Regions from separate parts of the Paenibacillus sp. S33 genome, predicted to be linked through region 2. Evidence: riboswitches for the same ligand, from Rfam matches in the RefSeq annotation. Region 2 holds a riboswitch; each other region holds the start of a gene.
What was found. A riboswitch is a leader RNA that binds a small molecule or an ion and turns the genes downstream of it on or off. The one in region 2 is predicted to bind thiamine pyrophosphate.
Positions count from the first base shown of each region.

Region 1: it holds a riboswitch for thiamine pyrophosphate, as region 2 does, so the genes downstream of both, tenA (thiaminase II) here and thiC (phosphomethylpyrimidine synthase ThiC) in region 2, are expected to answer to the same signal.
Region 3: it holds a riboswitch for thiamine pyrophosphate, as region 2 does, so the genes downstream of both, ACWGXJ_RS13595 (thiamine phosphate synthase) here and thiC (phosphomethylpyrimidine synthase ThiC) in region 2, are expected to answer to the same signal.

Region 1 covers NZ_JBSIEZ010000001.1:4,251,703-4,254,983, forward strand. The annotation lists gene ACWGXJ_RS19300 (oxaloacetate-decarboxylating malate dehydrogenase) at 1-1,188, shown strand, start outside; TPP riboswitch at 1,281-1,383, shown strand; gene tenA (thiaminase II) at 1,522-2,211, shown strand; gene thiM (hydroxyethylthiazole kinase) at 2,286-3,128, shown strand; gene thiD (bifunctional hydroxymethylpyrimidine kinase/phosphomethylpyrimidine kinase) at 3,125-3,281, shown strand, end outside.
Region 2 covers NZ_JBSIEZ010000001.1:838,137-841,417, reverse strand. The annotation lists gene ACWGXJ_RS03935 (hypothetical protein) at 33-185, shown strand; gene thiC (phosphomethylpyrimidine synthase ThiC) at 307-2,106, opposite strand; TPP riboswitch at 2,293-2,405, opposite strand; gene ACWGXJ_RS03925 (IclR family transcriptional regulator) at 2,560-3,281, opposite strand, start outside.
Region 3 covers NZ_JBSIEZ010000001.1:2,975,448-2,978,728, forward strand. The annotation lists gene thiS (sulfur carrier protein ThiS) at 1-125, opposite strand, end outside; gene thiO (glycine oxidase ThiO) at 122-1,270, opposite strand; gene ACWGXJ_RS13595 (thiamine phosphate synthase) at 1,335-1,928, opposite strand; TPP riboswitch at 2,192-2,300, opposite strand; gene ACWGXJ_RS13600 (ABC-F family ATP-binding cassette domain-containing protein) at 2,394-3,281, opposite strand, start outside.

The DNA.
Region 1 (3,281 bases), 3.4 Mb from region 2:
CTTGCAGTGTATACGGCTGCGGCAGGCATTCATCCCGGGCGGGTGCTGCCAATTGTACTAGATGTAGGTACAAATAATGAAAAGCTGCTGAATGATCCACTGTACATCGGAAACCGCCATAAACGGGTTCGCGGAGAAGCCTATAACCAGTTTATTGATACTTTTATCAGCAAAACGTTAGCGCAATTCCCAAAGGCGCTTTTACATTGGGAAGACGTGGGTAGCGTAAATGCACGCCATATTATAGGAAAATACGGTCAAAGTATACTCACCTTCAACGATGATATACAAGGTACAGGAGCGGTGACCTTGGCTGCGATTCTTTCGGCGGTGGGTGTCACCAAGACTCCGCTGCGTGAACAAAAAATACTTGTTTTCGGTCCAGGGGCAGCAGGAATCGGTAATGCTGATCAAATTCGGGGTGCTATGATCGAGGACGGCCTTTCCGCAGAAGATTCCTTCAAGTCCTTTTGGGCCTTTGATTATCGCGGGCTGTTAATGGAAGATATGGAAGACGTATTGGAGTATCAGAAACCATATGTGCGCAAAAAGGATGAAGTCAGCTCATGGACCCGGTCGGGTGACGGCAAAATACCACTGCTAGAGGTCATTCGTCAGGTGAAGCCTACGATATTGATTGGAACTTCCGGTGTAGCAGGTGCCTTTTCTGAAGAGATCATCAAGGAGATGGCGAAACATGTAGAACGCCCGGTCATTATGCCCATGTCCAATCCTACAAACCTTGCAGAAGCAGTACCCGAGGATTTGATACGGTGGACCGATGGCAAAGCATTGATTGCAACCGGAAGTCCTTTTGAGCCCGTCACCTATAACGGTACGAAATTTGAGATTGGACAGGCGAACAATGCCTTTGTTTTTCCGGGACTGGGTCTGGGTGCGATTGTGGTTAAAGCCAAAAGGATTACCCCTGCGATGTTTACAGCGGCAGCAGTTGCTGTTGCCAATGGTGTAGATTCGAATACGCCTGGCGGTGCGCTACTCCCTCATATCCGAAAATTACGCGAAGTTTCGTACGCTGTTGCGATTGCGGTTGCAAAAGCCGCGATACAGGATCAGGTAGCTCAGGCGCACATTTCAGATGTGGAACAAGCTATACGAGATGCAATGTGGAAACCGGAATATGCCAAGGTCAAAGCTGTGGAAAGTGTAATTCATCACCCTCACTAAGCTCAAAACACCTAACTAGAGGAAATTTCATATTTTGCACACTATGTTTGACATAGCGTATGAACGTATGTACAGTAATAGTCAAAAGAATAGAAGTCCACTAGGGGAGCCGCTATGGCTGAGACAAGAACGTATCTTGGACCCTTTGAACCTGATCTAGTTCGTACTAGCGTAGGAAAGTGGAGCCTTCGTATATAAGGTTTCAAACGTTTTTTTGCGTATTGGGCCTATTGTTGAAGCCGCTCCCATTTTTCCGGGGCGGCTTTTTAGCGTTGTTCCGGAATTATATTCTTACAGGACTTCTTGCTCTTCAATTTGATGGAGGTGGGGAAATTGAGTTTTACACAAGAACTCCGTCGGCAGGCGGACGGCATTTTTCAAGCGATTTTTGAGCACCCCTTTGTGAGAGGTATTGCTGAAGGAAGTTTGACAAGGGGACAGCTGATTCACTATGTAAAACAGGACTTTGAATATTTGAACGCCTACATGCGGATATACGGTATCGCAATCTCCAAATGCACGAATCGGGAGGATATGGCTGTATTTAATGAACAAATCTCTTTTATTCTCCACAGCGAGGTTCATCCGCATCAAAATTTCTGTGCTGTCGCAGGGGTGACCTATGAAGAGTTGCAGGGATATCCGCTCGCTCCGTCGGCTCATCACTATATCCGTCACATGCTGACAGTTGCGCATGAGGGTAGCCTGGGCGAGATCTTGGCTGTGCTGCTGCCATGTATGTGGACGTATGCCGAGATTGGTCGCAGGCTGCTGGATGAAGTAAAGCCGGATGAGTCTCATCCGTTCTATGAATGGATGGGCTTCTATGGAGACCAGCTTGATGATACAACACACAAGTTCCGAGAACGTGTAGATGCTTGGGCGAAAGACGCAACGGCTGCTGAGCGGGAGCGGATGATTGAGCATTTTATACTGAGCTGCCAGCTGGAATATAAGTTCTGGGATATGGCTTATAAGCAGGAAGAATGGCCGGTCCAGATGCAGGCAGCGGTCTTGGAATAGTCAGCCTGGCGATTCAATGTGTGAAGTACGGTTAATGCCCTGTTGAACCACCAACTATAGAGAGGATAATCATTATGAGTACATGGAAAAAAAGTTATTCGGATCTCCTGACGAAGGTACAAAACAGCAAACCCCTCGTTCACAATATGACCAATGTGGTAGTCACCAACTTTACGGCCAACGGTCTGTATGCATTGGGCGCCTCCCCGGTGATGGCCTATGCACCTGAGGAAGTAGCAGATATGGCAAAAATAGCAGGCGCCGTCGTGTTAAACATCGGTACACTGAACCGCGAACTGGTGGATGCCATGATCATTGCTGGACAATCGGCGAATGCACACGGTGTTCCGGTGCTGCTAGATCCGGTCGGTGCGGGAGCAACGAGCTTTAGAACTGAATCGGCACTGCGAATCCTGAGTGAAGTCAAAATCTCATTGGTGCGGGGCAATGCAGCCGAAGTCGCACATCTTGTTGGAGAAGCGCGTGAGATTAAAGGCGTAGATGTCGGTGACAGTGCTGACAGCGGCCATGTCGATCTGGCAATTCGGGTTGCTCGAACGTTCAATACGATGGTTGTCATTACTGGAAAAGAGGACGTCATCACCGATGGGGCCGAAGCACGAATGATTAGCGGCGGAGACGCGCTGCTCACGAAGGTAACCGGAGCAGGCTGCCTGCTGACCTCTGTGTTAGGTGCCTTTGCAGCTGTTGAACCCAACCTGCTGCTCGCAGGTACAGCAGGTTTGGCATTTTACGGTGCAGCAGCTTCTCGAGCCGCAGCACGTACCGCAGAGCTGGGGCCCGGCAGCTTCCAGATTGCCTTTCTCGACGAGCTGGCCAAACTGCATACAGGTTCACTAGAGGGGCATGTCTCTATCCATGAAGCCGGAACAACAGCAGCAGGTGGTGCGCGATGACAGACGTTCGTGTACCCAGAGCGCTGACGATTGCTGGTTCGGACAGTGGCGGCGGGGCCGGAATTCAAGCTGATCTCAAAACCTTTCAAGAACTTGGCGTGTACGGCATGTCGGCTATTACAGCCGTTACCGTACAGAATACCTTAGGAGTCC
Region 2 (3,281 bases):
TTTGACAATATGGAATTGGAGGAATGACCTACATGAATACAATGAACTTAACCGTCCACACCCTGATGCCCTTTCACCACCAATACCAACGTGCCAACGCGGTGAGTATGCAGAAGAAAGAAGATAGCTCGGAAAAGAAGCTCAGCTTTCAGGATATTTTAAATGAAAAAATGGGTAAAAAATAAGGCGCCGTTTATCCGGTTGCATGATCCGCTTTACATATGCTAAAAAGCCGTAGTTTCCTACATCGACTGTAGAGAACCACGGCTTTTTTAATTCATTTGTCCCTAAACTCCCACGTTCGTTTTACTGACCTCCATCCCGATACTGCTCTGCCTTCTCGCGCATCCCCGCGGCTACTGCTTCTTGAGTGTCCAGCCCCTTATCCGCTGCATAGGCGCGAATGTCCTGAGTGATACGCATACTACAAAATTTAGGGCCGCACATTGAGCAAAAATGTGCTTCCTTGGCGCCCTCTGCCGGTAGCGTTTCATCATGGTAGGATAAGGCACGCTCGGGATCAAGCGACAGATTGAACTGATCCCGCCAGCGGAACTCAAAGCGCGCCTTGGACAAAGCATCATCCCGCTGCTGCGCCCGTGGATGCCCCTTGGCCAGATCGGCAGCATGTGCCGCAATTTTGTAGGTAATGACACCCTCACGGACATCATCCTTGTTGGGCAGACCCAAATGCTCCTTAGGCGTAACATAACACAGCATGGACGTCCCGAACCAACCGATCATCGCCGCCCCGATGGCTGAGGTAATATGATCATATCCAGGGGCAATATCCGTCGTGAGCGGTCCCAAGGTATAGAAAGGAGCTTCCTTACAAATCTCCATTTGTAAATCCACATTCTCTTTGATTTTATGCATAGGGACATGTCCCGGCCCTTCAATCATGACCTGAACATCATGCTTCCATGCGATTTGCGTTAGCTCGCCCAACGTTTCCAGCTCTGCAAACTGTGCTTCATCATTCGCATCATAGATACTACCCGGACGTAGACCATCCCCGAGAGAAAAGGCCACATCATAGGCTTTCATAATTTCGCAAATTTCTTCAAAATGTGTATACAAAAAATTCTCCTGATGGTGCGCAAGGCACCAGGCTGCCATGATTGACCCACCCCGGGACACAATTCCCGTCATTCTATTCGCCGTCATCGGAATATACCGCAGCAATACACCCGCATGAATTGTAAAATAGTCCACTCCCTGCTCCGCCTGCTCAATCAGCGTATCGCGATACAACTCCCACGTCAGCGCCTCTGCTTCACCGTTCACCTTTTCAAGTGCCTGATACAGCGGCACAGTCCCAATCGGTACAGGAGAATTCCGAATGATCCATTCACGTGTTGTATGGATATTATGGCCTGTGGACAGGTCCATAACCGTATCCGAGCCCCAACGCACAGCCCAAGTCATTTTCTCCACTTCCTCCTCGATGGAGGAGGTAACCGCAGAATTACCAATGTTCGCATTGATCTTCACGTGAAAATGACGCCCAATGACCATTGGCTCACTTTCCGGGTGATTGATATTCGAAGGCAAAATGGCTCGTCCAGCCGCCAATTCCTGCCGTACAAACTCAGGCTCCACCCCTTCACGGATCGCCGCAAATTCCATTTCGGGCGTAATAATCCCTTGCCGCGCATAATGCATTTGCGTCACTGTACGCCCTTGCGAAGCACGAAGCGGACGATTGGTCACGCCGGGAAATTCCACTGTCTCCCGTTTGGAGCCAGGTTTCAGTCCATTATCCTCCGGCTGGACGGCGCGTCCCTCGTAAGCCTCCACATCGCCCCGTTCCAGGGCCCAAGCTCGCCGTAATGGAGGCAGGCCCTGACGGATATCGACCTGATAGGCTTCGTCGGTCATGGGACCGCTTGTATCATATACACGCAATGGCTCATGATGCTCCGTGCCCTGCGGCGTATGTGTAGGATGAAGAGCAATTTCGCGCTCTGGCACGGCAATGTCCGGCCGCGAGCCTTGAATATATACCTTACGGCTTCCTGGAAAGGGCGTTACCCCACTGGCTTGCTCCCCGCTTGTCTTCTCTACCTCAACTTTTTTTGTTCCTTCTGCTTCTGTCGACTTCATTGTCCATTCCTCCCGTTTCGATGAAATGACACACCGATCCGGAACCATTCCCAGGGTGGCGCTGATCTATGCAAAAAAGCCGGTTCCCCAGGGAACCGGCTAATCTAACGAGGCAGCTATTCAGACAATGCGCATATGGAATAATCCATTCCAATGCGCCACTGAAGACAGCAGCCGCGTATACATTTCAATGGCCGATTACTTCCCTACGCTGGTATGATCCAGATCAGGTGCAAAGGGTCCGGAATCTTGCACGATTCCATCTCAGCCCGGCATTACAGGCTCCCCCAGTAACTGTGATACTTTATTCACATGAGGCGGATATAACAAACATACCGCCTTCCTTACCAGACTACTTCAAATTTATGGCTTTGGCAACCCTTTTAGGTTCCCTTTACCAAGGAGACGTTCCCCATCAAATCACTCTGCTTGCTTCAACTGTGTTCATTCTTGTTACGGGAGCATAAGCCCCATTTCCTTCGCCGCTTCGATCAAAATCGGAGCAAAGTCATGTAGCGTCTCGGGTGCAAGTCGACTGACCGGGCCGGATACAGATAAAGCCGCAGTGACCTGTCCCTTCCGGTTCACAATTGGCGCTGCCACAGCAGCAGCCCCTGGCTCCCGTTCTTCATAGCTGGTCGCATAGCCCTTCTCGCGAATGTCCTGCAGCTGGGCTTTATAGACCTCCGGGTCTACTGAGGGCGGCCATTCATCCCCGCTTAGCAGGGCTTCCAGCTCCTGCGGCGGCATAAAGGCCGCCAGCACCTTGCTGGAGGCCCCTACAGCCAGCGGCATACGCGCACCTACAGGCGCGACCCTGCGGATCGCCTGATTGCTCTGCACGGCTTGTATGCGAATACGCATGCTGCCGTCCCGTAAGTACAAGCTGACCGTCTCCCCCAGACGGTCACGTAGTCCTTCCATTGCAGGTTGTAACAGCACCGCCGGCTCGTCACTTTGGGACAAATGCGTGGATAGCTCCCAAATGCGGAAGCCAAGTCGATATTTTTCCGTTTCGGCATTCCGAACGACAAAGCCCCGATCCTCCAACGTAGTCAGCAGCCGATGAACCGTGCTTTTATGTAGACCAATTTTGGAGGCAATCTCCGTCAGGCCAAGATCCGAATTTGCAGTAAAACACAGCAGTATATCAAGTGCACGCTCTACAGCGCGAA
Region 3 (3,281 bases), 2.1 Mb from region 2:
AGTATATGCCGGTTCAGCTCCACCACTACGGTTTTCACCTTTACATCAAGCTCATGTAGCAATTGATTCACATGAGTGATTCGATTAGAAAAGGTCATGCTCTGGCCGTTAATCGTCAGCTTCATAAGCTTTTCTCCTTGAGGAGCTCAGAAGAAAAACTACTTATCCCAAGTTCTGCTGCACCAGCTCCATTAAGCATAGCTGCCATCGCACGCCCGGTAGCATCACTCAGCAGGACACCGTTGCGATAATGCCCGACCGCAGCATATACGCCCTCGACCCCAGGAACAGTACCTATAAAAGGATGACCTGATGCAGCCTGCGGCCGTAAGCCCGCCCAAGCGCGTATAAAAGAAGCTTCACGGACGCGCGGCAGCCAGGCAGAGGCACGTGCCAGCAACCCCTCCAAGCCTCCTACGGTCACTTCTTCGTCATATTGATGCGGAAGGCTCGTTGCCCCAATCCAAAGCTCGTTATTCTGTTTAGGCACGAGGTAAATATCATCAGCATAAATGGTGTATTCTAATGGGTGATCCTTCAAGGAGACCGCTACCGCTTCGCCCTTGACCGGATAAAGTGGATATTCAAACCCAACCTGCGCCAGTAATTTCATGCTATCCAAGCCTCCAGCAATAATGACCTGATCGCAGGAAAAAAAGCCACTATCTGTTCGGACACCGCAAACTCGACCATCCTGTATGACCAGTTGCTCTGCCCGTGTACTAGACCATACCGTTGCTCCCAGCACCGCAGCAGCACCTGCATAAGCACGACAAAGCTGGACAGGAGCCACTTGTGTCTCCTTTGAACGATATATTGCTCCGATCGCTTGTTCATCCAAACCTGGAATTCGTCGGGCCAATTCCCTCGCATCCCACCAGATAGGACAATCATCCTCTCGCGTTTTAGCAGCTTTCCAGCGTTTTTGGCCTTCAGTTTCCGTACGGAAAGGGGTCACAAATCCTTCTGTACGGAATTCCACCGAAATACCCGACAAACGCTCCAGATCACAGACAAGCTCAGGGAATGCATCTCGACTTCTGCGAGCAAATCGTGCCAGCTCAGAGTCGGTGAACTCTTCACTTTCCGCTGCCAGCATTCCAACCGCTGCTCCTGAGGCTCCCTCACCCGGGATCAATCGTTCCAGCATGATCGTACTTCTTCCCTCCTTGGCCACATGATAAGCAATGGAACTGCCGATGACACCTCCACCTATGACCAAGCATTCAGCATGTCCTATCGCTCTTGCCTCTGTGTGTATCTTTAGCATTTGTTCCGTGTCTCCTCTCCATAAACCATTCTGCTTTCAGCTTGCCTCTACTCTCGTTTTCTCGCTACAAGCTGTGAACTACAAGATCTGCCATTCGCCTATATTCCATCGCAGCTGCAACGGGCGACTCAGCCTCCCATATACCAGACATCACCGCAATTCCGCTTGCTCCGGCCATATAAAGCTCCGGGATATGGTGCGGTTGTATGCCGCCCAGCGCGATCACCGGAATGTTCGACAGCCTGCAAATATGTTCAAGCTGAGCTAAACCCCGCGGTACAATACCGGGCTTACAATGGGTCTCATATACGTGACCATAAAGTACATAATCTGCTCCTGCCTGCTCGGCAGTCTGCGCCTCCTCCAAGGAATGCACAGACACTCCACAGCGTGTACTCTTTGAAAGTAGGCTTTTCACATCCACAACAGGTAATCCATTAGCTGGTAGCTGGACGGTTCCAACCAAAGTAAGTAAAGCTACATCCACACGATCATTTACTACAATTTGTTGCAAAGGCACTTCCTGCTCCACCATGCTGCGAGTCAAAGAAAGCAATGCAGAGGCACCATTCTGTTTTAAACGTGCGTGTACATAATGAACATACGGACAAATCATAGCAGCCACTCGGGCGGCTTGTGCAAAAGTGCCCTTTTCCATCGAAATTGCGTGTAATTCGATTTTGTCTTCACCTCACATTGGATTAAAGGATCTAAGCTTAGCAGCCACGTCTACCAGCAGTAATGAAAGGGGATTGTATGTGAATCCGTCTACGGAAGCTCGACAACTTAAAATGAACGAAACGCAAAAAAACCACTTCCCCAAGGAAGTGGTTTAACGAACGTCCAATAATCGAACGGACCATGATATCCGTATACGTGTATCGTCCCACGCACAAACAAAATAAAGATGGTGTTGCCTTGTTTGTACGGCGCTCACTTCCCTACGCTGGCATAACCCAGATCAGGTGCAAAGGGTCCGAAATCCATTTATTCCGTCTCAGCCGCATGGGCGGCTCCCCTAGTGTGACTATTTTATTGTATAAGCTAAAGATAGCTTAGCATATTTTCCTAATTCTGCAAACCCCACTTCGTGTGAAATATGCAGAACTGGATTTAATTGAGTTTAGTTAACTTTACTTGACCACTCTTCCACATTCCACGTTTTGGTTACCCAATCCTCGTAAAAGTCCGGTTCGTGAGATACAAGCAATACGGTCCCTTTGTATTCCTTTAAGGCACGTTTCAGCTCATCCTTTGCTTTAACATCCAAGTGGTTGGTAGGCTCATCGAACAATACCCAGTTGCTTTCACGCATTAACAGTTTGCAAAGACGGACTTTAGCCTGTTCTCCACCACTAAGCGCAGATAGCGGACGTGTGATATGCTCATTTTTCAAACCGCAGCGCGCCAAATGCGCTCGTACTTCATGCTGGTTCAAATGCGGAAATTCATTCCACACATCGTCAATCGGTGTAATTTTCTCTGCCTTTACTTCCTGCTCAAAATAAGCGGGCTGCAAAAAATCACCTTGATAGGTTTTTCCACTGATTGGCGGAATTTTTCCCAATATGGTTTTGAGCAATGTCGATTTACCGACACCGTTGTAGCCGACAATTGCAATTTTTTCGCCACGTTCAATCGTCATGGACATCTTAGGCAAAAGGGCATGTGTATAACCAATCTCAAAATCAATACCCTCAAATACCGTCTTTCCGCTTGCACGTGCCTCTTTGAATTGAAAGGTTGGTTTTGCGGCTTCTTCAGGCTTATCAATACGTTCGATCCGATCAAGCTGCTTTTCACGGCTCTTTGCTCGGCCTGAGGTAGAAGCACGCGCTTTATTACGCTGAATAAAATCTTCCTGTTTCTTAATAAAGTCCTGTTGCTTCTCATAAGCATCAATATGCTGAGCTTTGTTCAGATCCGCCATTTCAAGAAACTTTTCATAGTTAGCTGAATAACGGGTCATCTTGGTAAATTCAAGATGGTAAATAACATTAACGACCTGGTT